Regions from separate parts of the Caulobacter sp. GW821-FHT11E11 genome, predicted to be linked through region 1. Evidence: predicted binding sites of a transcription regulator. Region 1 holds the regulator's gene; each other region holds the start of a gene.
What was found. Region 1 encodes LexA, which represses DNA repair genes until DNA is damaged. Its sites were predicted from a motif close to ATGTTCNCNANNTGTTCT; they were not measured.

Region 1 (9,908 bases):
ACGGCTTCAACTTGGTCGGCTCCAGCCCCGAGATCCTGGTCCGCCTGCGCGACAACAAGATCACCATCCGGCCGATCGCCGGCACCCGTCCGCGCGGCGCCACGCCCGAGGAAGACGCGGCGCTGGAAGCCGAGCTGCTGGCCGATCCCAAGGAACGCGCCGAGCATCTGATGCTGCTGGACCTGGGCCGCAACGACGTGGGCCGCGTGGCCATGCTCAACCACCAGGGCCGCAACGCCCCCGCTGAGCGTCCTAAGGGCCCGAACGTCCGCGTGACCGAGAGCTTCAAGATCGAGCGCTACAGCCACGTCATGCATATCGTCTCGAACGTCGAGGGCACCGCGCCCGACGGCGTCGATCCGGTTGACGTGCTGATGGCCGCCCTGCCCGCCGGCACGCTCTCGGGCGCGCCCAAAGTGCGGGCCATGGAAATCATCGACGAGCTGGAAGTCGAGAAGCGCGGCATCGGCTATGCCGGCGCGGTCGGCTATTTCGGCGCCGACGGCTCGGTCGACACCTGCATCGTGCTGCGCACGGCGCTGGTCAAGGACGGCATGATGTACGTGCAGGCCGGCGGCGGCATCGTCGCAGACAGCGATCCGGACGCCGAATATGACGAGACCCTGCACAAGTCCCGCGCCCTCAAGCGCGCGGCCGAGGAAGCCTGGCGATTCAGCTGAGCCTTAGGGCTGTTTAGGGACCGCCCAGCCGATCGTCCGGCAGGTGCTGAGTGACCGCAGGCGGCGCCAGCACCATGACCGTGGCGAAGCTCAGCGCACAGACCGCGGCGAAGGCCGCGGCGGCCAGCACCGGCGCCATCTTCTGAGCGCGCGTCTTCTTCCGCAGCAGAGCGCGGACATAGGCGACGGCGATCGGGTCCAGGGCGGAATCACGCGGGTCCATCCCCATATGATGCGACAGACCGCGTTCGCTGTAACCGTAACTGAAGGCCGCGCGCGAAAATGCCGCTACACAAAGGCTTCGCGCAGGCTAGAACCGCACTTCGAAAGGCGGCGTCATGATCCTCGTCATCGATAACTACGACAGCTTCACCTACAACCTCGTCCATTATCTGAACGAGCTGGGGGCCGAGACGGTCGTCTACCGCAACGACGCTCTGACGGTGCAGGAGGCCCTTGGCCTGCAGCCCGCCGCCGTCCTGCTGTCGCCGGGCCCCAAGGCGCCTGACCAAGCCGGCATCTGCCTGCCCCTGCTGACCAGCGCGCCGGCCGACCTGCCGATCCTGGGCGTGTGCCTGGGCCACCAGGCCATCGGTCAGGCCTATGGCGGCGAGGTGATCCGCGCCAAGGCCGTCATGCACGGCAAGGTCAGCAAGGTCCGTCACGAGGACAAGGGCATCTTCAAGGGCCTGCCCAACCCGTTCACCGCCACGCGCTATCACAGCCTGGCCGTCCGCAGCGAAGACCTGCCCGCCGAGCTGGAGGTCACCGCCTGGACCGATGACGGCGAGATCATGGGCGTGCAGCACAAGACGCGCCCCGTGTACGGCGTCCAGTTCCATCCGGAATCGATCGCCACCGAGGGCGGCCATCAGATGCTGGCCAACTTCATCGACCTGGCCGGCGTCAAGCGCGACGCGGCGGTCTGGGTCTAGGGCGCACAGCATGTCCGACGCTTTCAAGCCGCTGCTGGCCAAGCTGGCCGACGGCCAGACCCTGGACGACGCCGACGCCGAGATCTTCTTCGCCGCCTGCCTGCGCGGCGAGCCGACGCCGGCCCAGGTGGCCGCCGCCGTCACCGCCATGCGCCTGCGCGGCGAGACGGTAGGTGAGATCGCCGCCTGCGCCCGCGCCATGCGCCGCGCCGCCGTGCAGTTGGAACACCCGTACGACGTCATCGACGTCTGCGGCACCGGCGGCGATGGCCTGCACACGCTGAACATCTCCACCGCCGTGGGTTTCGTGGCCGCCGGCGGGGGGCTGAAGGTCGCCAAGCACGGCAACCGCGCCATCACGTCGAAGTCCGGCACCGCCGACGTCCTGACCGCCCTGGGCGTCAATATCGACGCCACGCGCGAGCAGCAGCGCCAGGCCCTGGACGAGGCCGGCATCTGTTTCCTGTTCGCCCAGTCCCATCACGGGGCGATGAAGCACGTCTCGCCGATCCGCCAGCAGCTGGGTTTCCGCACCATCTTCAACCTGCTAGGCCCGCTGACCAATCCGGCCGGCGCCAAGCGGCAGGTCGTGGGCGTCTCGGCCCCGCGCTTCGTCGAGCCGATCGCCAAGGCCCTGGGCGCGCTGGGCGCCGAGCGTGCCTGGTCGGTGCACGGCTCGGGCATGGACGAGCTGACCACCACGGGCGAGACCGAGGTCGCCGAATGGCGCGACGGCCGCATCCACCTGTTCAAGATCACGCCCGAGGCCGTGGGCCTGCCACGCGCCTCGCTGTCGGACATCACCGGCGGTGATCCCGACTTCAACGCCGCCGCCCTCACCCGTCTGTTCGACGGCGAAAAGGGCGCCTATCGCGACATCGTGCTACTGAACGCCGCCGCCGCCTTCCTGGTCGCCGACAGGGTCGAGACCCTGGTCGAGGGTATCGAACTGGCCGCCGACGTCATCGACGAAGGCCGCGCCAAGGCCGCCCTGGCCGGGCTGGTGGCCGCTACGAATACGGAAGTGACCGCGTGACCGACATCCTCGCCAAGATCGCCGCCTACAAGCTTGAGGAGGTCGTCGACCGCAAGCGTCGCCGCACCCTGGGCGCGCTCGAGAACGCCGCCCGCAACGCCTCGTCGCCGCGCGGCTTCAAGCAGGCCCTGATCGCCGGCCACGCGCCTGGCAAGCTGTCGCTGATCGCCGAGATCAAGAAGGCTTCGCCGTCCAAGGGCCTGATCCGCGCCGACTTCGACCCGCCGGCCCTGGCTCGGAACTACGAAGCCGGCGGCGCATCGTGCCTGTCGGTGCTGACCGACGGCCCCAGCTTCCAGGGCGCCGACGCTTATCTGATCGACGCCCGCGCGGCCGTCAGCCTGCCCTGCATCCGCAAGGACTTCCTCGTGGATCCCTGGCAGGTGGCAGAGAGCCGGGCCCTGGGCGCCGACGCCATCCTGGTCATCTTGGCGATGATCGACGACGTCCTGGCCGCCGAGCTGATGAGCGAGGCCAAGCGCCTGGGCATGGACGCCCTCGTGGAAGTCCATGACGAGGCCGAGATGGAACGCGCCGGCGCCCTAGGCTCGGATCTGGTCGGCATCAACAATCGCGACCTGAAGAGCTTCGTGGTCGACCTGGCCGTCACCGAGCGTCTCCAGGCCCTGGCCCCCAAGGATGCCCTGCTGGTCACCGAAAGCGGCATCTTCACCCACGACGACGTCGTGCGGATGGAGGCCACCGGCGCCAAGGCCATGCTGGTCGGCGAGAGCCTGATGCGCCAGGCCGACGTCACGGCGGCGACCAAGGCCTTGCTCGGCTGACAGATCGGGTACGCGCCGTCTGGCGTTTTCCCCCTCGCCCGCCCACAGTCCTCTCAACAAGAACACTGCCCCGCGCGAGGAAACGCGAATGCATTGGCTCGCCCGCGTGGTGAATTGGTCCCTCGTCGCCTTTTTCAAGCGCGAGGGCTGGACGATCGAGGGCTCGGCCCCGACGACGACCCGCAAGTTCGTGATCATCGCCGCGCCGCACACCAGCAATTGGGACTTCGTCTACTTCCTGGGCGCGGCCGATGCGCTGAACCTGAAGCTCAGCTTCATGGGCAAGGCCTCGCTGTTCCGCTGGCCGTTCGAGAAGTTAATGAAGGACCTGGGCGGCGTGCCGATCGACCGCTCCCAGTCGCGCGACACGGTCCAGGCGATGGCCGACGAGTTCGCCCGCCGCGACGAGTTCATGCTGACGATCGCGCCCGAGGGCACGCGCGGCAAGGCGGGCGGCTGGAAGACCGGCTTCTACAACATCGCCCTGAAGGCCGGCGTGCCGATGGTGCCCGGCTTCATGGACTACAAGCGCAAGGTCGTGGGCCTGGGCCCCGCCATGATGCCCAGCGGCGACTACGAGAAGGACCTGGCGGCGCTGGCGGCGTTCTATGCGCCGGTCACGCCCAAGCATCCGGAACGCAAGACCGTCCTCTAGAGCCCGCCGCCACGATTTGGCCAAGCTCGCCGCCCTAACCTTGGCTTGAGCAAGCAAGGGGATGGCGATGCGCAAGTGGACTGAAGGCCTGATCGAGACCGCAAAGACCTTCGCCATCGTGGTCGTGGTGTTCCTGATCCCGCGCACGGTCTTTTGCCAGCCGTTCACGATCCCGTCGGAATCGATGCAGCCCACCCTGATGGTCGGCGACTACATCCTGGTCTCGAAATATCCGTACGGGATCAGCCGCCACTCGATCCCGCTCAGTCCGCCCGTGGGTCACGGCCGCCTGCTGGGCCAGGCGCCCGAACGCGGCGACATCGTGGTGTTCAAGAAGCCCAGCGACGGCCGCACCGACGTCATCAAGCGCGTCATCGGCCTGCCCGGCGACCGGATCCAGATGGAGGGCGGCGTGGTGCGCATCAACGGCGCGGCCGTGACCCAGACCCTGACCGGCATCGACGCCGAGGGCTCGCCCAATGCCTATCCGATCCCGGTCCGCCACCTGCGCGAAACCCTGCCGAACGGCCGGACCTACGCCACCAACAGCTTCGGGGTCGAGACCCAGGCGGCCAATACCGGCGTCTATACCGTGCCCGCCGGCTGCTATTTCGTGATGGGCGACAATCGCGACAACTCGCTGGACAGCCGCTTCAACCCCGGCTCGACGCCCAAGGGCTATGCTTCCTGCGCCTGGGACGTGGCCCGCGACGCCGACCTGCCGCCGGAACTGGGCATGGGCTTCATCCCGGCCGAGAACCTGGTCGGCCGCGCCGAGCGGATCCTGTTCTCGTGGACCGGCCACGGCCTGCGCCTGGACCGCACGTTCAAGGCCCTGCCCGCCCCCAAGGTTGGCTGACCTCACAACCCCCGCTAGGGTCCGCGCCACTTCGAATTGAGGGGAATCGGATGCGGGCCTTCCTGTCCAAGCTGCGTCGCGCCTTGTCGGCCGCCCCTCCCGCCCCGGCGGTGGACGCCGTGGCCGCCCCGCAGGAGCTCTGGCATCTGGTCGGGGCCGCCGACGCCGACTACGTCCGCGTGGGCCAGCAGTTTCGGCAGCTGTTCATCGATGCTGGCCTGCAGCCGCACCACGCTATCCTGGACGTCGGCTGCGGCATCGGCCGCGCCGCCGCGCCCTTGGTGGACTATCTGGACGAGACAGGTCGCTACGCCGGCTTCGACGTGATGGCCCAGGCGATCGACTGGTGCAAAGCCAACATCGCCGTCGGCGACGAGCGTTTTGCCTTCCTCCACGCCGACATGCACAGCGACCGGTACAATCCGGAAGGCTCGCAACCCGCCAGCCGCTTCGTGTTCCCCTATCCCGACGCCAGCTTCGACTTCGTCTGGCTGGGCTCGGTGTTCACCCACCTGCTGGCCGCCGACCAGGCGCAATTTGCGCGAGAAATCGTCCGCGTTTTGAAGCCCGGCGGAACCAGCGTCATCTCCTGGTACCTGATCGACGACGAGGCCCGCGCCAACACCGGCAATGGCCAGATCGCCTTCGATTTCGTCCACGCCCTGGACGGCTGCTGGACGGCCAATCCCGAGATGCCCGAGGACACGATCGCCTACGACCTGGCCTCGATCCTGGCTCAGTACGATGCCCTGGGCCTCGACACACTCAACGTGGCGCTCGGTGTCTGGCGGCGCGAGCCGATGCAGGACCAGGACATCATCGTGGCCCGCAAACGCACCTGAAAGCTTTCGTTAAGCTTTTGATTCTGGTCGACATTTACCCTATCGGCCAAGCTAGCTATTGATTTTCCTCGCCTTTCTCCGGCGAACGACGCTCGACTTGACTTTAACGCGGAACGCCTAGAGAACATTCGAAAGGTTTGCGGTTTGTTCCGCGCTCCAGCCGAGGTTCACATGCTCACCCGCAAGCAGCACGAACTGCTGATGTTCATCCACGAGCGGATCAAGGAGACCGGCGTCTCCCCGTCCTTCGACGAGATGAAGGAGGCCCTCGACCTGGCCTCCAAGTCGGGCATCCATCGGCTGATCACGGCCCTGGAAGAGCGCGGCTTCATCCGTCGCCTGGCCCACCGGGCTCGGGCGCTGGAAGTGGTGAAGCTGCCGCAGCAGGCGACGACGGCCGCCCCGCCCAAGGGCCGCGGCGCGTTCCGCCCGCAGGTCTTCGAAGGCGGCGGCTCGCCCCCGCCCGCCCCGGCCGCCTCGTCGGCGCCCGCCAATGACAGCCGCGACCTGCCGATCCTGGGCAAGATCGCCGCCGGCACCCCGATCGACGCCATCCAGCACGAACGCGAGCGCCTGCCGGTGCCCGAAGCCATGTTGGGTAGCGGCGAGCACTATGTCCTCGAGGTGCAGGGCGACTCGATGATCGAGGCCGGCATCCTCGACGGCGACTACGTGATCATCAAGAAGGGCGACACCGCCACCTCGGGCGAAATCGTCGTCGCCCTGGTCGGCGAGGAAGCCACCCTCAAGCGCCTGCGCAAGAAGGGCGGCTCGATCGCCCTGGAAGCGGCCAACCCGAAGTACGAGACCCGCATCTTCGGCCCCGACCAGGTCGAGGTGCAAGGCAAGCTGGTGGGCCTGATCCGCCGGTATCACTAGCTCGGCTCATCCCCGCGAAAGCGGGGATTTGAATAGGCCCCGACCTTGGCTGAGGTTCGGGGCCTTTTCGTATCGGGGTTACAGCCGCCCTTCCTCCGCCAGCCGCTTGGCCGCCTTGTCGAAGCCGGCCCAGGCCGCCGCCGCCAGCGAAGCGCCCGTGCTGACCCGGCGCACGCCCAGCGCGCCCAGGCTCTCGACCGACATGTCCGAGCCCCAGAACAGGACGTTGACCGGCTTGGGGGCCACGGCCTGAACGATAGCGCGGATTTCCTCGGGATCGGTGACCGCAGGTGCGTAGAGGCAGTCGGCGCCAGCCTCGGCATAGACCTTCAGGCGCTCGATGGTCGGCTCCAGATTCCGGTTGCCACGCAGATAGCCCTCGGTGCGGCCGACCAGGATCACGTCCTGGCCCGAGGCGTCGATGGCGGCCCGGGCGGCCTTCAGGCGTTCCAAGGCGACCGGCAGGTCGTAGAGCGCCGAGCCCGACCAGTCCTCGATCGACAGGCCTGCGACGCCGGCCTCGATGGCCAGGGTGACGCTCTCGCCGACGCCCTCGGCGGTATCGGAGAATCCGGCCTCGAAGTCGGCGTTCACCGGCAGGTCGGTGGCGGCGCACAGCTGGCGCAGGTGATCGATAACCTCGTCGCGGGTGATCTGACCGTCGTCCTTGCCCAGGGCCCAGGCCGCCCCGGCGCTGGTCGAGGCCAAGGCCTTGAAGCCCAACTTCTGCAGCCGCTTGGCGCTGCCGGCGTCCCACGGGTTCGGCAGGGCGAAGCAGCCCTCGGCATGCAGGGCGCGGAAGGCGGCGCGGCGGGCGGCGAACGGGTTGGACATCACGAATCCTCCAGAAGGTCGGCGCGAGGCTTAGCCGCCGCTCGTGACATCAGGTGTCAGCAGGCGGCTCCAAGGCCGGTCGCCGCGCAATGGCTGAGCCCAGACGATGCGCCAGCCGTCGGGCCGACGATAGAGCTCGGCCGCTCCACCGCGCGCGAAATCCTCAGCCGCCAGCAACACCGCATCGGCGCACAGCGGCGGGATGCGCTCCGGCGCCGGACCCCGGATCACCACGACCTCACTGGCCACGCACATGCCCGACAAAGTCTCGGCGTCGGGCGTCTTGCGGCTCCAGGCCAGGGACAGCCGCACCGGCGCGCCCAGGGCCGGCGCGCAGACCCGCTTGTCGCAGGCGTAGAGGCTCCAGGTCGCCGGCTCGAGCCCGCGCCGCCGCGCCCACAGCTCGGCCCCGAAGCGCTTGGCGTCGGTCCGCAACAAGACCGCCGCGTCGCCCGAGCGGACGGCGGCCGTGGCGCCGTCGGCGGCGATCCAGGCGTCCGGCGCGGCGGGCCTGGGCCACAAGGCGACCGCCAGGGCCAGGGGCGCGCCGATCCAGCGCAGATGGCCCTTCCACAGGCACAGGATCATCAGGCCCAGGAAGGCCACGACCAGCACCTGCGGCGGGGCGCTGGCTACGATCCTCTGCGCGCCATGGGCGTCGGCGAAGCCGTTGGCGATCCCGACCATGGCGTCGATGCCCCATCCGGCCACGGCCAGGAACGGCGCGCCCAAGCCGAACGGCTCAAGCAAGGTGCCGATGGCCAGGAACGGCATGATCACGAACGACGACAGCGGCGCGACCGCCAGATTGGCCGGCAGGCCCCAGACGGCGACACGATTGAAGTGCTGCATGGCGAACGGCGCGGTGGCCAGGCCCGCCACCAGGCTGGCCGCGACCGACGCCGCCAGCCAGACGATCCCCGCCTGCGGCCAGCGGATCCACCAGGGCGTCGAGATCTCCTTCACCGGACGCGGCCAGGCCTCGGCCAGGGCCACCAAGGCGGCGGTGGCGGCGAACGACATCTGGAAGCCCGGCTCGCCGGCCGTCTCGGGCTTCAGGGCCAGGATCAGCAAGGCCGCTACTGCCAGCCCATGAAGCGTGATGGCCCGCCGGTCGAACAGGATCGCCAGGAACGCCACGCTGGCCGTGATCGCCGCCCGCTCGGCTGGCGGCGGGGCTCCCGAGATCACCAGATAGCCCAGCACGGCGACGAGGCCGGCGATGGCGGCGATCTTCTTGCCTGGCGCCCGCAGGGCCAGCCACGGCCAGGCGGCGACGCCCAACCGCACTACCCCGAACATGAAGCCGCCGACGATGGCCATATGCAGGCCGGAGATCGAGATGATGTGCGCCAGGCCCGAAGCGCGCATGGCGTCCGTGTGGTCCTGAGTGATCCAGGCTTCATGGCCGGTGACCATGGCCGCGCCCAGGCCACCGCTGGTGGGTCCCATCCGCGCCAGGATCCGCTGAGCCAAACTCCAGCGGAAGGCGTTGACCGCCATCGACAACCGCAGCCGCCATGGTGGCGGATCCAGCCGCGCGACGTCCCAGTCGCCGATGATGAAACCGACGCCGCCGATCGAGTCGAACCAGGCGTCGCGCGCGAAGTCGTAGGATCCCGGCGCGGCCGGCGGCGGCGGCGGCCCCAGCATGGCCCTCAGCCGCACAGCCTGGCCCGGCGCGGGCGTCTCGTTCTCGCCGATCGTCACCCGGATCCGACGCGGCGTGTGTTCCGGCGCCAGCCCCGACACCGCGACCGGCGCGATCAGCAGACGCGGCCCGCCCGCGCCGGGGCTGACGACGTCGACGACAAAGCCCTCCACGCGTCGCACGACCCGCTCGCCGGCCATAACCGGCGCGGCCACACGGTCGCTGCGGAGCTTGGCCGCGAAGCCGCCCGCCGCGCCGCAAGCCGCCAGACTGGCCAGAGCCACCAGCAGCGGCGCCGCATTGCGTCGGCGCAAGACCTGCCAGACCGCTGCCAGCACCAGCATCACGCCGCCCAGCAGCCACAGCGACGGCTCGCGCCCCGCCTCCAGATAGGCCGCCGCGCCCAGACCGAACGCCACCGGCGTCCACAGGAAGGCCCGGACCGCATTGACTCGCACTTCGGCGACCGTCAGCGCCGCGAGGCCGCGCCAGGAGACCCGCGTTGCGGCTGTCGCCGGCGCGATATCGGCAAGTTCCGCGCCTAACACCCGGAAACCACTGTATTTTTGACGGTTAAGCCAAGTTCGCCGCGCTGCGGAAAAGCGCTAGGCCCGGTGCAAAGCGGCATGCTAAGACGCGCCGCCCAAGCCGCATCGCGGCCCGCGGTTTCCGGCGCCGTCTTGGCGTCCAGCCTTGCAGCCCTGAAGTCCATGTCGAACCCCACCTCCCCCGGCCCTTTCGCGACTGGCGTC
Region 2 (9,908 bases), on a different contig from region 1:
GCTTCGGGCGGCGAGGCGGGCGTCGAGAGCAAGCTGGGCGAGGGCGCCACGATCTGGCTGCGCATCCCGCGCTCGACCAAGGCCTTGGCCGCCGAGCCCGCCGCCATCGCCCCGCGCAAGGCCGGTCCGATCGGCCGCTACCGCATCCTGCTGGTCGAGGACGACGACAGCGTCGCCCAGCTGGTCGAGGAGATGCTGCGCGAACTGGGCTACGAGGTGGTCCGCGCCGGCGAGGCCTTGGCCGCCCTGGAGGTGCTGCGCAAGGACGGCGCCTTCGACCTGGTGTTCAGCGACATGGTCATGCCGGGCGACGTCGGTGGCCTGGACCTGGCGCGCGACATCTCGCGCCTGCGCCCCAGCCTTCCGGTGATCCTGACCACCGGCTACAGCGCCGCCGCCGCCGCCGCGACCAACGAGGGCCGCCGGGTGCTGATCAAGCCCTACCGCATCGAAGCCCTGGCGACGGAGCTGGATACGGCGCTGACGGGCCAGCAGCGAGCCAGCTAGGGTGTAGGAACCCTCGGGAGCGCGGATCGGTTGGAGTCATTCACCGATCACGGAGGAAGCCATGTCCAAAGCGCCCCCCATCCCGCCCGAACAACGCGCCTTCAAGGGCCAGAAGCCCGACATCGAAGGGCAGGGCGGTCGCCACGACGATCTGCAGAGTCAGGAAGTCGGCAATGCCGACGTAAATCTCGACGAGCAAGGCCGCTCGGGCAACCTGCGCCAGAACACGACCCATTCGGGCAACGTTCAGAACCGCTGACCGTCATGTGTCGAGCGGCCGACTGTCGGTCGCTCGACATTGAAAGTGCTTCTCATTCAAGAGTTTGACGGCGACGGAACGGGTCTCTTCCTCCGCGAGTTGGTTGGCGGTCAGTTCAGGAGAACACCATGGCCGCCACCGCGAAAACTACCAGTAAGACCAAGTCCGCCAAGCCGCGTAAGTCGACCCGTCGCACGGGCCGCCGTGATCCGCTGGCCATCACCCTGCTCAAGAAGGACCACCGCGAGGTGGAGGCGATGTTCGACGAGTATGAGCAGCTCGAAAAGGACGCCGAGAAGCTGGCCCTGTTCAACCAGATCGCCCTGGCCCTGAAGGTCCACACCCAGATCGAGGAAGAGGTCCTCTATCCAGAGAGCCGCGGCGAGGTCGAGGACGACCTGATCGACGAGGCATATGTCGAGCACGACGGCGCCAAGAAGCTGATCGCCGAGATCGAGGCCATGAAGCCCGGCCAGGAGTTCTACGACGCCAAGGTCAAGGTGCTGGGCGAGTACATCAAGCACCACGTCAAGGAAGAGGAGCAGCCCGGCGGCTTCTTCGCCCAGGCCAAGAAGGGCGAAGAAGACCTGGAGGGCATGGGCGAACGCATGAAGGCCCGCAAGGAAGAGCTGATGGCTGAGTACGGCGGCAAGGCCGCGCACTAAAGCTACCGAGCGCTCAACAGACGCCCGGCCGAGAGGCCGGGCGTTTTGCTATGTCAGGCCCGCCAGTTCACCCGCCATCCGCAGGTCCTGCACGAATTCCGCATAGGCCCGCGCCTTGGCGTCCTCATCCGGGACACGCAGCAGGAACGACGGGTGATAGGTCACCACGCCCTGGCTTTGGTCGGACAGTTGCAGCGCCTTCCCGCGGTTGGCCCCGATCGGCGTCGGTTTGCCCGTCACGCCCAGGGCCGCCGTCGCGCCGAGCATCACGATCACACGCGGCTTGACCAGGCGTCGCTCGGCGTCCAGCCACCAGCGACAGGCGGTGACCTCGCCGCGGTCCGGCGTCTTGTGGATACGCCGCTTGCCGCGCAGCTCGTGCTTGAAGTGCTTCACGGCGTTGGTGACGTAGGTCCGGTTGCGGGCGACGCCGGCCTCGGCCAGGGCCTTGTCGAACATCTGCCCCGCCGGCCCGACAAACGGGCGACCGGCAAGGTCCTCCTGGTCGCCGGGCTGCTCGCCGACGAACATCAGCGGCGCCGGGGTCACGCCTTCGCCCGGCACGCCCTGGGTGGCGTCGCGCCAGAGGTCGCAGCGGCGACAGACATGGACGCCGGCGTCGACCTCCTCCAGCGTCGTGGCCGCGCCCGAGCCGTACGAGGCGTCGCGCGCGTGGCGCAGGGCGGCCTTCAGCACGCGGTCGGACGGTTGGCGAGGCGTGGACGCGACCATGGCGGCGGCGCGCTCCTGGGCGGTTTCGATCAGCTCGGGAATGAGCGCCGCCTCGGGCAGGTTCCGCCAGTAGCGCTTGGGCATCTCCTGACGCATCTGCCTGGGGTTCAGCCGGGCGGGGTTGAAGATCGAGGCGTAGTAGGTGCGCCAGAGCTCTTCCTGAGCGTCCTCGGACGGCGCATCAGCCGGATCGGCGCCTTCCGACACCATCAGCCGCTCGCGGTCCCAGGCCACGCAGGCGTCGGGCGTCAGGATGGTCCAGTCCATGTTGGTGAAGCGGCGCACGAAGAAGCCGGCGGTGGCCTCGGTGACGCGGTGGGCGGGCTCGAACCAGGCGGCGTAGGTCTCGGTCGCTGCGCCTTCGATCAACCGGAAGCGGACGAAGGCCTTCATCTTGTGCGAGGCGCGGCTGACGGCCTTGGCCATGTCGCGGGCGCGCGCCATGTCAGGATCGGCCGGATTGTCGATCAGCCGCGGCTCGCGCTCCAGCCGCCACAGGATGCGGTAGAGCAGGGCACAGCGGTCGGCGCTGCGGTTCTGGATCACCTGCTCGGCCAATTCGACAAAGGCGGCGGGCACAGTGAAGTTCGCCGCGCCAGAAGCGGCGACGGGCAAGTCCAGGTCGAACAGTTCCCGCTCCACCGTCCACACCACCGCCTCGGGCGTCACGCCCTCGGCCCGCAGCGCCCGCGCGGCCGCGCGCCAGCCGGCGAAGTCGATCTCGGACGCCAAGCGCACCACCCGCATCAGAACAGGCTCAGCTGCTGGGGCTGGACCAGGGCGGCCTTCAGGCTCTCGCGATCAGCCAGGGCGCCGGGCGTCCAGTCGGCGGTGACCACGAAGGCCCTGGCGCGCTTCAGGACGGCCCCAACGCGCTTGAGGTCATCCAGCGTCAGGCGGGTGACCTTCCGGGCCGCCAGGATGCGTTCCACGGCCTTGGCGCCGATGCCCGGCACGCGCAGCAGCGTTTCCTTGTCAGCGGTCTGGATATGGATCGGGAACTTGGCGCGGTTGCGCAGCGCCCAGCTGGTCTTGGGATCGACGGTCAGGTCCAGGTCCTCGCCCTCGGCGACGATCTCGGGCCGCTCGAAGCCGTAGAAGCGCATCAGCCAGTCGGCCTGGTACAGGCGGTGCTCGCGCAGCAGCGGCGGCCGGGCCAGGGGCAGGCGCGAACTGGCGTCGGGGATCGGGCTGAAGGCCGAGTAGAACACCCGTCCCAGGCGATAGGCGCCATACAGGCTGGCGCTGCGGGCCAGGATGTCGCCGTCCTTGGCCGCGTCCGCCCCGACGATCAGCTGGGTCGACTGGCTGCGGGCGAAGGACCGCCGTCCGGCCTTCTTCGCCGGCTCGGCGTAATCGTCGATCGCCAGGCGCATGCGGCCCATGGCGCGCTTGATGTCGGTGGGACTCTTCTCGGGGGCCAGGGCGGCCAGGCTGTCGTCACGTGGCAGCTCGATATTGATCGACACCCGGTCAGCATAGAGGCCGGCCTCGGCCGCCAGTTCCGGCAAAGCCTCGGGGATCAGCTTGAGGTGGATGTAGCCGCGGAAGTCGTGGTCCAGCCGCAGCGATTTCGCCACCCGGACCATCTCCTCCATCGTGTAGTCGCCCGTGCGGATGACGCCCGACGACAGGAACAGGCCCTCGATGTAGTTGCGCTTGTAGAAATTCAGGGTGAGGTCGACGACCTCCTTCACCGTGAACCGCGCCCGGGGTGTGTTCGACGACACGCGGTTGATGCAGTAGGCGCAGTCGTAGATGCAGAAGTTGGTCAGCAGGATCTTCAGCAGGCTGATGCAGCGACCGTCGGGCGCATAAGCGTGACAGATGCCCATGCCCTCGGTCGAGCCCACGCCCTGGCCGCCGACGGAGGTCCGTTTCTCGGCGCCGGACGAGGCGCAGGACGCGTCGTACTTGGCGGCGTCGGAGAGGATAGCGAGCTTACGTCTGAGATCGAGAACGGCCATGCATGGCACGTTATCGTTCTTATTTTGTTCTAGATAGTCTTCACGCGCGACAAGGGCATGGAGCACAATGTCGCGCGTGAATAGAAGCGTCGGGGAGCAGACTTTGCGGCCTGCTCCCCGCCAAAGGCTTAGCCGTTGACGGCGTCCTTCAGTTGCTTGGCCGGCGTGAAGGCGACCTTCTTGCTGGCGGCGATTTCGATGGTCGCGCCCGTGGCCGGGTTACGGCCGGTGCGGGCCGGCTTGGCCTGGACCTTGAACTTGCCGAAGCCCGGAATCGAGACTTCTTCGCCCTTCACGGCGGCGTCGGAGATCGACTTGAAAACGCCGTCGATGATGGCCTTGGCTTGGGTCTTGGTCAGCTTGTCGTCGGCGGCGACAGCGGCGTCGACCAGATCGGAAACGTTCGTCATCTCTAAGCTCATGTCCTGTGAATCAGGGAGTTGTGAGCCTGCCGAGGCGTTTCGGGTTTGTCACCCGTTAGGGAAGGTTAAAACGCCGATTCATGGGGGCAAAACGCCCGTGGGCCGGGGATTTTTACGAAATCGTCGCCTCACGAACGGCCAAGTTCGGGGCAAAAGCGTTAATATTGGTCCCGTAAGTGGACTATGAGCCGACTCGCGCACTAGGTGATTCTGCACGGAATCGCCTCCGATCCGGGCCGGTTCGGGTTCAAATCGACAAGACCGGAACGCCGCGCCGGCCCTAGCCATTCTTCCTGAACACACAGGAGAGACCGCCATGACCGATGTCGATAATGGATGGGACGGGCAGGACGGCGCCGAGGCGCTGGACGAGGATGTCGTCGGCAAGGACGGCGAGTTGCGCACCTTTGAGGAGCTGCCGGACGTGCTGGATGTTACCCAGGCCGAGGGCGACGCCGACGATGACGACGCCCTGATCGGCGAGGATCTGGACGACGACGAAATCATCGCCCTCGAGGAAGACGCCGACGGCGGCGATGGCGTCGACGAGGACGACAAGCGACCGCAAGTCTTCGATGGCGAGTAACGGGGGCGAATAACGACCATGGCAGCGCGCAAGCTCGCGGCCTATCAGGCCAAGCGCGACTTCAAGCTCACGGCTGAGCCTTCGGGCGAGGTCGAGGTCGCCGCGTCCGAGCGGGCGCGTTTCGTCATCCAGAAGCACGACGCCACGCGGCTGCACTACGACCTGCGGCTGGAGCACGAGGGCGTGTTCCTGTCGTGGGCGGTGACCCGGGGGCCGTCGCGCGATCCGCACGACAAGCGCCTGGCCGTCCATGTCGAAGACCACCCGCTGGCCTATGGCGATTTCGAGGGCACGATCCCCGAAGGCCAGTATGGCGGCGGCACGGTGATGCTATGGGACCGCGGCTGGTGGGCGCCCGAGCCGGGCTTCGACCTGGAGAAGGGCCTCAAGAAGGGCGAGATCAAGCTCGTCTTCGCCGGCGAGCGGATGAAGGGCGGCTGGGTTCTCGTCCGGATCAACAACGACAAGTTCGGCGGCAAACGCGAGAACTGGCTGCTGATCAAGCATCACGACGAGTTCGCGATCGAGGGCGACCTCGACTTCCTGGAGGACACGTCCTTCTCGATCGCCTCGGGCCGGACGATGGACAAGATCGCGGCCGGCAAGGGCAAGGCGCCGACGCCGTTCATGACAGGGCAGGGGCCCACGTCGGACGCCGTCTGGAGCAGCACGAATTCACCCGAGGCCAGCGCCGAGAAGGCCGCCGAGGAGACGGGCGCGCCGAAGGGCAAGATGGCCAAGGCCAAGCCCGCCAAGGCGGCGAAGATGTCCGACTTCATCCCGCCGCAGCTGTGCAAGCTGGTCGACAGGCCGCCGGGCGGCGGGGACTGGGTCCACGAGATCAAGTTCGACGGCTATCGCATGCAGCTGCGGATCGAGGGCGGCAAGGCCGCTCTGCGTACCCGAACGGGCCTGGACTGGAGCAAGCGCTTCCCGCAGCTGATCGCGGATGCCGAGGATCTCCCCGACGCCCTGATCGACGGCGAGGTCGTGGCCCTGGACGAGGCCGGCTCGCCCAGCTTCGCGGGACTGCAGGCGGCGCTGTCGGAGGAGAAGACCGACGACCTGATCTTCTTCGCCTTCGACCTGCTGCATGCCGATGGTCAGGACCTGACCGAGCTGCCGCTGTCGGACCGCAAGAACCGGCTGAAGACGCTGCTGCCTGAGGGAGAACGCATCCGCTACGTCGAGCACTTCACCAGCGGCGGTGAGGCGGTGCTGCAGTCGGCTTGCCGGATGTCGCTGGAGGGCGTGATCTCCAAGAAGCTGGACGCGCCGTATCGCTCGGGCAAGGGCGCGACCTGGACCAAGGCCAAGTGCCGGGCCGGCCACGAGGTGGTGATCGGGGGCTGGACCACCACGGGCGACGCGTTCCGCTCGCTGATCGTCGGCATCTACAATAAAGAGGGCGAACTGGCCCATGTCGGCCGGGTCGGCACGGGCTATGGCCGCGACAAGGTCGCTAAGCTGCTCCCGGCTCTGAAGGCGCTGGCGCGCAAGACCTCGCCGTTCGGCGGCAAGGGTGCGCCGCGCGGTGGGGCAGGCATCCATTGGGTCGAGCCCGAACTGGTGGCCGAGATCGAGTTCGCGGGCTTCACGGGCGACGGCTCGGTGCGCCAGGCCTCGTTCAAGGGCCTGCGCGAGGACAAGCCCGCCAAGGCCGTCGCGGCCGAGGCGCCGGCCCCGGTCGAGGAGGTCGAGTTGGCTCAGCCGAAACCGGCCTCGGCCAAGCGCGCCGGCGGCAAGGCCTCGGTGCTGGGCGTGGCGATCTCCAATCCCGACAAGCCGCTGTGGCCCGACGCCGGCGACGGCACGCCGGGGACCAAGCTGGACTTGGCGCAGTACTTCGAAGCCGTCGGCCCCTGGATGCTGGAGCACGTGAAGGGCCGGCCCTGCTCGGTGATCCGCATGCCGGACGGCATCGGCGGCGAGACCTTCTTCCAGCGCCATTCGGGCAAAGGCGTCTCGGCCCTGATCGACGAGGTCACGGTCAGCGGCGACCACAAGCCGTATCTGGTGTTCAACACCGTCGAGAGCCTGGTCGCCGCCGCCCAGTGGGGCGCGCCCGAGCTGCACCCCTGGAACTGCCGGGAGGGCGCGCCGGAGGTTCCGGGCCGCCTGGTCTTCGACCTGGACCCCGCGCCGGACGTCTCGTTCGACGCCGTGGTCGAGGGCGCGCGCGAGATCCGCGACCGGCTGGAGGCCTTGGGCCTGGTCCCGTTCTGCAAGACCACCGGCGGCAAGGGCCTCCATGTGGTCACGCCGCTGAAGGGAACCAAGGTCGACTGGGACGCCGCCAAGGCCTTCGCCCGCGAGGTCTGCGCCCGCATGGCGGCCGACAGTCCCGACCAGTACCTGATCACCATGGCCAAGAAGGATCGTGGCGGGAAAATCTTCCTCGACTACCTGCGCAACGACCGCATGAGCACGGCCGTGGCCCCGCTGTCGCCGCGCGGCCGTCCGGGCGCGCCGGTCTCATGGCCGGTGGCCTGGACCCAGGTGCGCAAGGGACTGGATCCGTCGCGGTTCAACATCCGGACGGTTCCGGGCCTGGTGAAGGACCTCGACGCCTGGGACGCCTATGCCGACAGCGAGCGCGACCTGGCGCCGGCGATCAAGAAGCTGGGCAAGGCGTAGGTCGGATTTTACAGTGCCGCTATCCGGCGCATTCGAACGTCGGGATCATGGGGAGAACGGCATGGCCCGCGAGCAGGCGCTGCAAGCGCTAGAGACTTGGCACGACCTGCTGGAGAAGCGCGAGTTCGACCGTTTGCGTCCCTTGGCGTCCGACGCGGTGGTGTTCCGCTCGCCGGCCTTCTTCACGCCCTATCCGGGCGTCGAGCCGCTCGTGCACATCATCGCCACGGTCAACACCATCTTGGAGGACTTCGCCTATCACCGGGAGTTTTGGTCCGAGGGACACGAGTCCGTGGTGCTCGAGTTCAGCGCGCGCGTTGGCGACAAGAAGCTCAAGGGCATCGACATCATCTCCTTCGACGACGCCGGCAAGATCACCGAATTCGAGGTGATGATCCGTCCGGCCAACGCCGCCGCGGCCGTGGGCGAGGCGATGGCCGCCAAGGCCGGGCCGCGCCTGAAGGAGCTGCTGGGCGGGTTGACGGCCTAGCCGGCCTTCTTCCGCGCCGGCGCCTTGTGCGCGGCGGGCTTCTTGGCCGCCGGCTTGGCCTTGGCCGGCGCCTTGCCCAGGCTGTTGCGTAGCGCCTCCATCAGGTCGACCACGTTCGTATCCTCGGGCTCCTCGACGGTGACCTTGCGGCCCTTGCCCTTCTGCTTTTCCTTGATCAGCGCGCGCAGGGCGTCCTCGTAGCGGTCGTTGAACTGCTCGGGATCGAAGGGGCCCTCCTTCTGCTCGATGATTTTCTGGGCGATCTGGATCATCGCCGCGTCGGGCTTCTTGTCGGGGATGGCGTCGAAATAGGTCGCCGCGTCGCGGACCTCGCGGCGGTTGCGCAGGGACCAGGCGACCATGCCGTTGTCGCGCGGCTCGATGGCCAAGAGGCGCTCGCGCTGGTGCATGACCACGCGGCCGAGGGCGACCTGGCCCTCCTTGGTCATGGCCTCGCGGATCACGCCATAGGCCTCGGCGGCCAGCTTGCCGTCGGGGACCAGGAAGTAGGGATTGTCCCAGTAGAGGCGATCGATGTCGCTGGCCGGCACGAAGCGCTCGATGTCGATCGTGCGGGTGCTTTCCAGGCGGACGCTGTCGATCTCGTCCTGGGTGACGACGATGTACTCGTCCTTCTCGACCTCGTAGCCCTTGACGATGTCGGCGCGCTCGATGGGCCCCAGGTCCGGATCGGTCGGGACCATGCGGATCCTGTTGTGGGTCTTCTTGTGCAGCATGTTGAAGTGCACGTCGCCGCGCGAGTCGGTGGCGGTGTACATCGCGACGGGGCAGGTTACGAGCGACAGGCGCAGGTGGCCCTGCCAGGTGGGACGGCCGGCGGCCATAGGCGCTCTCCTCAGGCTTTCGAGCACGAGGCCTTGGCGGCCTCCAGGAAGCGGATAACGGCCAACTCGAACGCCCGCTCCGAGCGGCCTGGCTTCAGCGGCAACACGCCCTGCTGATAGGCTTCCAGCACCAGCGGATGGATGTACGAGCCCCGGCAGACGGCGGCCGTGTTGCCCAGCAGGCCCGCGACAGCCTTCACGCAAGTGTTGACGTTGCGCTTGGCCTCGGTGGGGCTGCCGGCCTTGGGGATCAGGCACAGGGCCCGCGCGGCGGCCAGGGTGCCGGCCCAGGTGCGGAAGTCCTTGGCCGAGAAGTCCTCGCCCATCGCCGCGCGGATATAGCCGTTGACGTCGGCGCTCTCGACCGAGCGGCGTTGGCCGTCCTCGTCGAGATACTGGAACAGGCGCTGGCCGGGCACGTCCTGGCAGGCCTTGACGATGCGGGCCAGGCGACGGTCGCGAAAGCCCGTCGTGTGGACCTTGCCGCTCTTGCCCTTGAACTGGAACGTGCCGCCCACGCTGGACAGCTTGGCGTGGCGGTCGCGCAGGGTGGTCAGGCCGAAGCTCTTGTTGGCCTGCGCATACTCCTCGTTGCCGACCCGGATCAGGGTCAGCTCCATCAGGCGGACAACGGCGGCGACCACCTTGTCGCGGGGCAGGCCCCGGCGCGCGAGATCGGTCTCGACCCGCGTCCGCAACTTCGGCAGAGCACGGCCGAAGGCGATCATGCGGCCAAACTTCAGCCCGTCGCGGTCGCGTCGCCAGGCCTCGTGATAGCGGTACTGCTTGCGGCCCTTC
Region 3 (9,908 bases), on a different contig from region 1:
TCTGCACGCCAGCCTCAAGAGCCCGACATGTCAAAGTTCTCCGCCTCCGACGCGGCCTTCTCCGGTTTCCGCCTGGTGCGGGAGAACCTGAAGACCGTCGGCGTCTGGGCGGGCGCCATGACGGTGCTGTCGATCATCTCCAATGTGCTGGCCATCGCGTTCTTCGGTCCGCAGCTGGAAGCCTTCATCAGCTACACCTCCGAGAACAACACGCCGGACATCAGCGAGATGGCGCGCCTGATGTCGGACCTGGCGCCGCTGGCGCTGTGGTCGCTGCCCTACAGCCTGCTGCTGAACGGCATCATCTTCGCCACCCTGAACCGCGTGGTGCTGCGTCATGACGAAAGCCGCTTCGCTTACTTGCGCATCGGCGCGGCCGAACTGCGTCAGGCCGCCGTGTGGCTGCTGCTCTGCCTGGTGCTGATCGGCGTGCTGTTCCTGGGCTCGGCCCTGGGCGGTTTCCTGGGCGCTCTGGGCGGCCCGACGGGGGCGTTCCTGGCGCTGCTGTGCGTCGTCGGTTCGATGTGCGCCATGGTCTGGCTGGCCGTGCGCCTGTCCTTCGCCTCGTCGGTCACCTTCGACACCGGCAAGGTCACCCTGTTCCGCGCCATGCCCAAGACCGAGGGCCTCTTCTGGCCGCTGCTGGGCGCCTATCTGCTGGCGGGGGTGATGAGCGTGATCGTGGTGCTGCTGATCTGGACGATCGTCTCGGCCGTCGGCCTGATCGCCTCGGGCGACTTCGCCGCCACCGGCAAGATGATGCGCGCCGACACCAGTTCGCTGCAGGCCTATTTCACGCCCGCCGGCATCGTCCAGGCGCTGTTTTCGGGCCTGATCTCGGTGCTGACCACCCTGATCGTCTTCGGCCCGGCCCCGACCATCTATCGCGAACTGAAGGAGCGCGAGAGCGGCGTCTCCAGCGAGGGTAACGGCGGCTGGTAAGCCTTCGAAGTATCCAAGGAAAAGGCCCCGGAGATCGCTCTCCGGGGCCTTTTTGTTTCTAGGCCCGCTTGGCCTTCTTCAGCTCGGCCACTCGCGCCTTGCGGCGCTCCTCGTGGCGGTCCAGCAGCTCCTTGAGGTAGCGGCCGGTCCAGCTGGCCTCGACCTTGGCCACGTCCTGGGGCGAGCCGGTGGCGACGATCTCGCCGCCGCCGTCGCCGCCCTCGGGACCGAAGTCGATCAGCCAGTCGGCGGTCTTCACCACGTCCAGGTTATGCTCGATGACGACCACGGTGTTGCCCTGGTCGACCAGCTCGTGCAGCACCTCGAGCAGCTTCTTGGTGTCCTCGAAATGCAGGCCGGTGGTCGGCTCGTCCAGGATGTACAGCGTGCGGCCGGTGGCGCGCTTGCTGAGCTCCTTGGACAGCTTCACCCGCTGGGCCTCGCCGCCCGACAGGGTCGTGGCCTGCTGGCCGACCTTGATGTAGCTGAGGCCCACGCGCTTGAGGGTCTCCATCTTGTCGCGGATCGGCGGCACGGCCTTGAAGAAGTCGGCGGCCTCCTCGACGGTCATGTCCAGGACGTCGGCGATCGTCTTGCCCTTGAACAGCACGTCCAGGGTCTCGCGGTTGTAGCGCTTGCCCTTGCAGATATCGCAGGTGACGTAGACGTCGGGCAGGAAGTGCATCTCGATCTTGATGACGCCGTCGCCCTGGCAGGCCTCGCAGCGGCCGCCCTTGACGTTGAAGCTGAAGCGCCCAGGGCCATAGCCGCGCGCCTTGCTCTCGGGCAGACCCGCGAACCAGTCACGGATCGGACCGAAGGCGCCGGTATAGGTCGCCGGGTTCGAGCGCGGGGTGCGGCCGATCGGCGACTGGTCGATGTCGATGACCTTGTCGAACTGCTCCAGGCCCTCGATCCGCTCGTGCGGGGCAGGGGCGTCGCTGGCGTTGTTCAGGCGGCGCGCGGCGGCCTTGTACAGGGTCTCGATCGTGAAGGTCGACTTGCCGCCGCCTGACACGCCGGTGATGCAGGTGAAGGTCCCGACCGGGATCTCGGCCGTGACGTTCTTGAGGTTGTTGCCGGTGGCGCCGATGACGCGCAGCATCTTCTTCTTGCTGATCGGCCGGCGCTCTTCCGGCACCTCGATCTCGCGCGCGCCGGTCAGGTACATGCCGGTGACGCTCTTGGGGTTGGCCATGATGTCGGCCGGCTTGCCCTCGGCGACGATCTCGCCGCCATGGACGCCGGCGGCCGGGCCCATGTCGATGACGTAGTCGGCGGTGAGGATGGCCTCCTCGTCGTGCTCGACGACCAGCACCGAATTGCCCAGGTCCCGCAGGCCCTGCAGCGAGGTCAGCAGGCGGGTGTTGTCGCGCTGGTGCAGGCCGATCGACGGCTCGTCCAGCACGTACAGCACGCCGGTCAGGCCCGAGCCAATCTGACTGGCCAGGCGGATGCGCTGGCTCTCGCCGCCCGACAGGGTGCCCGAACCGCGTGAGAGGTTGAGGTAGTCCAGGCCGACATCGACCAGGAACCGCAGGCGATCATTGATCTCCTTCAGGATCCGCCGGGCGATCTCCATGTGCTTGTCGGAGAGCTTGCCTTCCAGGCTGGCGAACCAGTCGCGCGCCGGACGGATGGCCAGCATCGACACCTCGGCGATGTCCATGGCGTCGATCTTGACGGCTAGGGCTTCGGGCTTCAGGCGCTTGCCGTGGCAGGTCTCGCACGGGGTGTCGGACTGGTAGCGGCCCAGCTCTTCACGGACCCAGCTCGAGTCCGTCTCACGCCAACGGCGCTCCAGGTTCGGCAGCACGCCCTCGAAGGGCTTCTCGACCTCGTACTTCCGGGCGTTGTCGTCGTAGGTGAACTTGATCTTCACGCCTTTGGAGCCTTGCAGCACCACGTCACGCGCGTCGGCCGACAGCTTGTACCAGGGCTCGTCCATCGAGAAGCCGTAGTGACGGGCCAAAGCCTGCAGAGTCTGGGTGTAGAGTGGCGAAGGACCTTTGGCCCATGGGGCGACGGCGCCCTTGTGCAGGCTCTTGTCCTTGTCGGGGATCACCAGGTCGGCGTCGAAGGCCAGCTTGGCGCCCAGGCCGTCGCAAACCGGGCAGGCGCCCGCCGGATTGTTGAACGAGAACAGGCGCGGCTCGATCTCGGCGATGGTGAAGCCGCTGACCGGACAGGCGAAGCGTTCCGAGAACAGGATGCGCCTCGGCTCCTTCTCGCCCTCTTCGATATTGGCGAACTCGGCCACGGCCAAGCCATCGGCCAGGCGCAGGGCCTGCTCGATGGAGTCGGCCAGGCGCTGCTCCATCTCGGGCTTGGTCACCACGCGATCCACGACCACGTCGATGTCGTGCTTGAACTTCTTGTCGAGCGCCGGGGCGTCCTCGATCGGATAGTACTCGCCGTCGATCTTCAGCCGCTGGAAGCCGGCCTTCTGCCACTCGGCGATCTCCTTGCGGTACTCGCCCTTGCGGTCGCGCACGACGGGGGCCAGCAGGTAGAGACGCGTGCCTTCGGGCAGGGCGGTGATCTTGTCGACCATCTGGCTGATGGTCTGGCTTTCGATCGGCAGGCCGGTGGCCGGCGAATAGGGGATCCCGACCCGCGCCCACAGCAGGCGCATGTAATCGTGGATCTCGGTCACCGTGCCGACCGTCGAGCGCGGGTTGCGCGACGTGGTCTTCTGCTCGATCGAGATCGCGGGCGACAGGCCCTCGATCAGGTCGACGTCGGGCTTGCTCATCAGCTCCAGGAACTGACGGGCATAGGCCGACAGGCTTTCCACGTAGCGGCGCTGGCCCTCGGCATAGATCGTGTCGAAGGCCAGGGACGACTTGCCCGACCCCGACAGGCCGGTCAGCACGACCAGCTCGCCGCGCGGAATGTCGACGCTGACGTTCTTCAGATTGTGCTCACGGGCGCCGCGAACGCGGATGAAGTTCAGTTGCTCAGCCATGTTTTCCGGAACGTTGGGCCGCGACATTGGTCGCAGCGCAGCGGCTATATGTAGGGCTCGACGCGCGAATTAACACAAGAACAAGGTGTGAACAAATGTCGCGCCCGCGAGGGGCCGTTTCTGCTGACAGTCAGTGTCAGCAGACCTGCCGCCAATAAGGCGCCGCTTGGACACTTGCCAGCCATCGCGCGGCCCCGAAAGCGGCGCCATCCGCGCGCGTCGTCCTCTCCCAGCTTAACCAGAGGTGGCGGGATGGGGCGGGGCGTGTGGACCAGGCGGTGGCTCGCCGCCTCGGGCGGGGTGCTGGTCAACGGTCTGATCCTAGGCGCCTTGGTGCTGATCGAGGAACCGCCGCCGCTGCTGGAAGAGCCGCCGGTCATTGTCCTGGAGCTGGACAAGCCGGAGAAGCGGGCCTCGCCGCAACGCCAGGCGGCGGCCGGAGCGCGATCGGCGGCGCGGGCGGCGCCGGCTCAGGCGACGACGTCGGAAGACGAGGGACCGCCGGTCGTCTCAGCTCCGACAGCGCCGTCTGCACCCGTCGTCGATCCCGCGTGGACGGTCGATCCCAAAGTCGTCGACCGTTGGCGGCTTATCGAGGGTAACGCCTCCATGGGGACCGGCCGGCTCAAGCGCGCGTGCCTGGGCCTCAGCAACGAGCACATGACGTCGGAGGAGAAGGAGGCCTGCTACAACAGCTGGGGCCACAGGCCCGACAAGCGTCCGTCGCCCAACTTCATCGGCCCGATCGACGAGACCAAGTGGGAGACGCCCGAGCCCAAGCCGCCGCCGCGTTACGACGAGCAACGCCGGCAACGCTGCCGCGACTACCGTCGGGGCCGTACGCCGGGCTTCGCCGAGCGGAACCTGTCCACCGGCGGCCCGGCGCCCAGGCTGAGCGAAGGCGGCTGCTTCTGACCTTGGCCGTTCGGATTCCCTAAACCCTGTTTGGAAGCGGGTTCTTCAGTCCACGCATGATTAAACCGCCACGATCGGGCGGGGGCTCGACGTCAGAAGGACCGAGCCATGGCCAAGAAGGCCGCCGCCGAAAGTAGCAAGCAGGAAGCCAAGCAGGACGCGTTCGACGCGTTGAAGGGCCCCAAGCCGCGTTCGATCATCATCGACATGATGGTGTTCTGCGGCGGGATCGGCTCGCTGGTCTGGGTCCTGCGGAACATGGCTCCCTAGCCTCAGGCCCGGTCGATCCGCGCCGCGTAGCAGCCCCACTTGGCGTAGTGGGCGTGCAGATAGGCGATCTTCGGATCCTCGAACAACGTCGCGATCAGGGCGTCGGCCGCCGCGCCCTCGGTGATGTCGGCGGCGATCATCATGTCGGTTTCGTCGAAGGCCCGCAGCGACAGCAGGCGACGGCGCAGGGCTGGCGGCATCGCGTCGACGGTCGCGACCGGTTCGACATTCTCCCGCACGAAGACGGCATGGCTGGCGCGGAACGGCGTCGGGGCCGGCTGGTGCTCGTAATTGACCAGGATCAGGGTCTCGCCGGGCTCGGCGTCATCCAGGCTGACGCGGCAGGGAAAGCCGCGCGCCACGTCGGCGACCACGCGGCGGGCGCCGTGCGCGGCCAGGGTTTCGTCGTCCATCGCAAACAGCGGGGCGAACGGTTCGGCGGGCAGGCTGGTTACGGCGTAGGCCATGGAGAACTCCTCTATTGAGGCGTTTTCCCTCTTCTCAATCGGCGACGACACCCGATCCTTGCGGTCTTGCCGAACCGCGTTCGCGGGCGTAGAAGCCGCGCTCTCAACTGATGGAGGCCCTCATGATCAGCAAGACGGAAGACCGCTTCGTCCTTCCCGTTTCCCTGACCGTGAGTTCGCATGTCCTTCGTCACTCTGGACGCCGTTTCCGCCGCCACGCCTGACGGCCGGCTGCTCTTCGAAAATCTGAACCTGTCCATCGGGGCCGAGCGCATCGGCCTCGTCGGGCGCAACGGCGCGGGCAAGTCGACCTTGCTGGCGCTGATCGCCGGCCTGCGTCCGCCGCTGGCCGGGACCGTCGCGCGGACGGGGACGGTCGCGACCCTGGACCAGACGCCGGACGTCTCGGACGGCGCGCGGCTGGTCGACCTGCTGGGCGTCGGCCGCGACTGGGATCGCCTGTCGCGCATCGAGCGCGGGGAGGGCGACGAGACCGACCTCTCCGAGGCCGACTGGGACCTGCCGGCGCGGCTGGACCAGGCCTTGGGCGACGTCGGTCTTTCAGGCTTCGATCCTGAGCGACCCGCGGCGGCGCTGTCGGGCGGCCAGGCGACGCGGGCGGGGCTGGCTAGGCTGCTGATCGCGCGACCTGACGTGCTGCTGCTGGACGAGCCGACCAACAACCTGGACGTCGAGGCCAAGGCGATCGTGGCCCGCGTGTTGTCGCGCTGGCGCGGCGGGGCGGTGGTGGTCAGCCACGACCGCGCCTTGCTGCGCGGCATGGACCGGATCGTCGAGCTGTCGTCCCTGGGCGCGCGCTCGTACGGCGGCGGCTGGGACCTCTATGCCGAGCGCAAGGCCGAGGAGGCCCAGGCCGCCCAGCGCGACCTCGACCACGCCGAGAAGGAGGTCCGCCGCGTCGCCCGCGAGGCCCAGGTCGCCCGCGAGCGCAAGGACCGCCGCGACGCCGCCGGTCGCAAGTTCGCCGATCGCGGCGGCACGCCCAAGATCGTGCTCGGCATGATGGCCGAGCGCGCCGAGATGAGCGGCGCGCGCGAGGGCAAGCTCGCCGACAAGCTGGCGACCCAGGCGGCGGAGGCAAAGGCGAGCGCGGAAGCCCGTGTCGAACGCGCCCGGACCCTGGGTTTCGACCTGCCATCGTCCGGATTGCCGGATGGGCGGACAGTGCTGAGCTTCGACGACGTCGGCTTCGCCTGGCCGGACGGAACACGGGTGATCGACGGCCTGTCGTTCCGCCTCGCCGGGCCCGAGCGCGTGGCGGTGTCGGGGCCGAACGGGACGGGCAAGACGACCCTGATCCGCCTGGCGACCGGAGACCTGACAGCAACTGTCGGTGAGGTCCGCCTGGGCGTCCCCGTCGCCCTGCTGGACCAGCGGGCGGCGCTGCTGAACGACGACGAGACCATCCTGGAGAACTTCCGCCGCCTGAACCCCGGCGCCACCCAGAACGACGCCCATGCGGCCCTGGCCCGGTTCCTGTTCCGCAATACCGCCGCGCACCAGGTGGCCGGAACCCTGAGCGGCGGCGAGCGTCTGCGGGCGGCCCTGGCTTGCGTGCTCAGCGCCGCCGCGCCGCCGCAGCTGCTGATCCTGGACGAGCCGACCAACCACCTGGACCTGGCCTCGATCGAGGCCGTCGAGGCGGCGCTGTCGGGTTATGACGGCGCGCTGCTGGTCGTCAGCCACGACGCCGACTTCCTGGAAGCGATCGGCATTGAACGACGGATCGCCCTCGGTTAAGTCTATGTGACCGGTAACATTGAGCCTGACTCGATGACCCGGCAACGCAGGGCGAGGATGATATGGACGGCGGTCGGGACCACCCGCTTCGGGTGACATTGAGCGAACTGATGCACCTGCGGGCCTTGCCGCTGGACCGCGCGCCGGTCCGGCTGCGCCAGTGGGTCTATCTGGTCGAGCCCGACATGCGGGCGGCGGAGGCGGGTTTCGTCTCCCTGTTCGCTCCGGGGCAGGACTCCGCGCTGGGCCGTGTTGTCGTCGCGAACGAAGACGGCGGCTGGCTGTGGGAGCGTCACCAGGAGTTCTCGACCTGGACCTGGTTCGCCTACGGGCCGCTGGGGCGCGACCTTGGTTTCCAGCCTCAGCCCGAGGCGAGCGCCTTCTGGCTGGACGGCGCGCCTGGCCAGGTGTTCCGGGGCGTCGAGATCTCGGTCTCGGCCCCCGGCGCCGAGCCGCCCACGCAGACGGACCTGGGCCGCCATATCGACCTGGCCCGCTGCGTCTCGTGCGAGGTGTTCGACGGGGCGGCGCGGATCTGGACCGACTTCCGGCTGCGCGAGGGCGGCACGGGCCGCATCCACGTCCAGAACCTGACCCTGGCCAATGACGAGGTCTCGCGCCTTGTCCAGACCCTGCTGGAGATCGGCAACTATCGGAAGCTGGCCCTGATCGGCTTCCCGCCGGCCCGCGAGCTGTTGGCCTGGCTGGACGGGGCCGAGGCGCGGCTGGCGGCGATCACCAGTGGTCTGGCGGCCGGCGAGGACAGCCAGAGCGTTCTGGACCACCTGCTGGCCCTGTCGGCCGAGGTCGAGTTGCGCGCGGCCAAGAGCCGGTTCCGGCGCGGGGCGACGGAGTCCTACCACCGCCTGACCCTGGATCGTTTGGAAGCCCTGCGCGAACGCCGCGTGCCCGGCCACTCGACCATGAGCGAGTTCATCGCCCGGCGCCTTCTGCCGGCCATGCGCACGCGGGAAGCGGCCGACCGGCGACTGGACGACCTGTCCCTGCGCATCGCCCGCAGCGGCGACCTGCTGCGCACCAAGCTGGGCCTGGCCCAGGACCGCCAGAACCAGGAGACCCTGCGCGGCATGGACGCCAGCCTGCAGCTGCAGACCAAGCTGCAGGGCCTGGTCGAGGGGCTGTCGATCTTCGCGGTCGGCTACTACGTGCTCGGCCTGCTGGGCTATCTGCTTAAGCCCTGGCTGCACGGTGTGGCCGAGCTCCTGCTATCGGGCCTGGTCCCGCTGGTGCTGATCGCCGTCGCCGCCAGCCTGCATCGGCGCAAGAAGCGGTTGATCGACGGCGCTCACTGACGCTTACGTCCGCGCGTGGACCTCGAAGCCTTCATCCAGCAGCGCCTGCCGCTCGAACCCGTGCCCGGCGTGTCGGAGATCCGCCTGCATCGTGCAGGGCCCAGCAGCGGCTTGATGCGACTGGCCGACGCCGACCCGGACTTCGCTTCGCCCTACTGGGCGCGGCCGTGGGGCGGAGGTCTGGCTTTGGCGCGGCACGTCCTGGATCACCCGGAAGTCGTCGCCGGCAAGCGGGTGCTGGATCTCGGCGCGGGCTCGGGCCTCGTCGCCATCGCCGCCGCTCTAGCCGGCGCGGGCGAGGTGAGGGCGGTCGACGTCGATCCGTATGCGATCACCGCTACGCGCCTGAACGCCGACGCCAACGGCGTGGCGATCGCGGTGGAGCAGGCCGACCTGCTGGACGGCGATCCGCCGGGCGTCGACCTGATGCTGGTGGGGGATCTGTTCTACGACCCGCACCTGGCGACGCGGGTCGAGGCCTTCCTGCGGCGCTGCGTGGCGGCGGGGATCTTGGTGCTGATCGGCGACCCGTTCCGCGCGCCCCTGCCGACAGACCGCCTGGCGGTCGTGGCCGAGTATCCGGTGGCCGACTTCGGGGATCCGGACGGGGCGACCAGGGCTGCCGCCGTCTTCGAACTGAAGCCCTAGGCCTTGCGGTTCAGCGTGATCGCCGAGCCCATGGCCGGACGGTCGTTGACCATGCCGCCGGCGCCGTAGGTCGTGGAGGGCGCGGCGCGCTGGTTGGCGATTTCCGAGGCCACGGCGTGGACCAGGCCCTCGGTCACCGTCTTGGCGGCGTTCACGGCGCGGGCCTGACGGGCCAGCACGGCGTCGAAGGCCTCGGTGGCGCGCAGCAGGCGCTGGCGCAGTTCGGGCTTGGCGGCCTCGACCAGGGCCACGTTGTGGCGGACCCGCATCGACTCGTGTCGATAGACATTGGCCAGCTTGGCGGTCTCTTCGACGTACTGCGCCGCCTCGTGTGGGCGGTGGTTCTCGAAGGCCGTGGCTTCCTTGGCGATCAGGTCTGTCAGGCGCTCGGTCAGCAGGGTCAGCTGGTGGACGCGGTCGTCGGCGTCGAGGGCGGCGATGGCCATGCTTATTGTTCCTTCAGACCCTGCATCTTCAGCATTTCGCGCTGGACGGTGGACGCCAGACCGATGCCGCCGGACTTGGTCACTTCCTTGGACATCGCGTCGGTCAGGACCGACTTGAACATCTCTTCGCCGTTGCCGCCGCCGAACGGTTCGGAGGTTTTCACGCCCTCGAACATCT

Region 2: the regulator LexA is predicted to act here: its motif matches at 4,144-4,161, upstream of AC1RR5_RS10285 (putative DNA modification/repair radical SAM protein).
Region 3: the regulator LexA is predicted to act here: its motif matches at 3,988-4,005, upstream of uvrA (excinuclease ABC subunit UvrA).

Annotation. Positions count from the first base shown of each region.
Region 1 covers NZ_JBXARO010000011.1:139,656-149,563, reverse strand. Annotated here, with positions in the region: gene trpE (anthranilate synthase component I) at 1-680, shown strand, start outside; gene AC1RR5_RS24275 (hypothetical protein) at 694-903, opposite strand; gene AC1RR5_RS24270 (anthranilate synthase component II) at 1,019-1,615, shown strand; gene trpD (anthranilate phosphoribosyltransferase) at 1,626-2,651, shown strand; gene trpC (indole-3-glycerol phosphate synthase TrpC) at 2,648-3,436, shown strand; gene AC1RR5_RS24255 (lysophospholipid acyltransferase family protein) at 3,525-4,091, shown strand; gene lepB (signal peptidase I) at 4,159-4,950, shown strand; gene AC1RR5_RS24245 (class I SAM-dependent methyltransferase) at 5,001-5,792, shown strand; gene lexA (transcriptional repressor LexA) at 5,964-6,671, shown strand; gene AC1RR5_RS24235 (isocitrate lyase/PEP mutase family protein) at 6,750-7,505, opposite strand; gene AC1RR5_RS24230 (ComEC/Rec2 family competence protein) at 7,536-9,680, opposite strand; gene gltX (glutamate--tRNA ligase) at 9,867-9,908, shown strand, end outside.
Region 2 covers NZ_JBXARO010000003.1:644,645-654,552, forward strand. Annotated here, with positions in the region: gene AC1RR5_RS10265 (ATP-binding protein) at 1-507, shown strand, start outside; gene AC1RR5_RS10270 (hypothetical protein) at 569-766, shown strand; gene AC1RR5_RS10275 (hemerythrin domain-containing protein) at 895-1,431, shown strand; gene AC1RR5_RS10280 (UdgX family uracil-DNA binding protein) at 1,480-2,910, opposite strand; gene AC1RR5_RS10285 (putative DNA modification/repair radical SAM protein) at 2,910-4,130, opposite strand; gene AC1RR5_RS10290 (HU family DNA-binding protein) at 4,259-4,540, opposite strand; gene AC1RR5_RS10295 (hypothetical protein) at 4,869-5,138, shown strand; gene ligD (DNA ligase D) at 5,157-7,775, shown strand; gene AC1RR5_RS10305 (nuclear transport factor 2-like protein) at 7,837-8,265, shown strand; gene ku (non-homologous end joining protein Ku) at 8,262-9,110, opposite strand; gene AC1RR5_RS10315 (DNA topoisomerase IB) at 9,122-9,908, opposite strand, start outside.
Region 3 covers NZ_JBXARO010000013.1:80,283-90,190, reverse strand. Annotated here, with positions in the region: gene AC1RR5_RS25875 (hypothetical protein) at 28-942, shown strand; gene uvrA (excinuclease ABC subunit UvrA) at 1,001-3,910, opposite strand; gene AC1RR5_RS25865 (hypothetical protein) at 4,175-4,825, shown strand; gene AC1RR5_RS25860 (hypothetical protein) at 4,934-5,095, shown strand; gene AC1RR5_RS25855 (DUF1203 domain-containing protein) at 5,098-5,562, opposite strand; gene AC1RR5_RS25850 (hypothetical protein) at 5,673-5,786, shown strand; gene AC1RR5_RS25845 (ABC-F family ATP-binding cassette domain-containing protein) at 5,743-7,323, shown strand; gene AC1RR5_RS25840 (DUF3422 domain-containing protein) at 7,386-8,636, shown strand; gene AC1RR5_RS25835 (class I SAM-dependent methyltransferase) at 8,652-9,284, shown strand; gene AC1RR5_RS25830 (flagellar basal body protein) at 9,281-9,730, opposite strand; gene AC1RR5_RS25825 (rod-binding protein) at 9,733-9,908, opposite strand, start outside.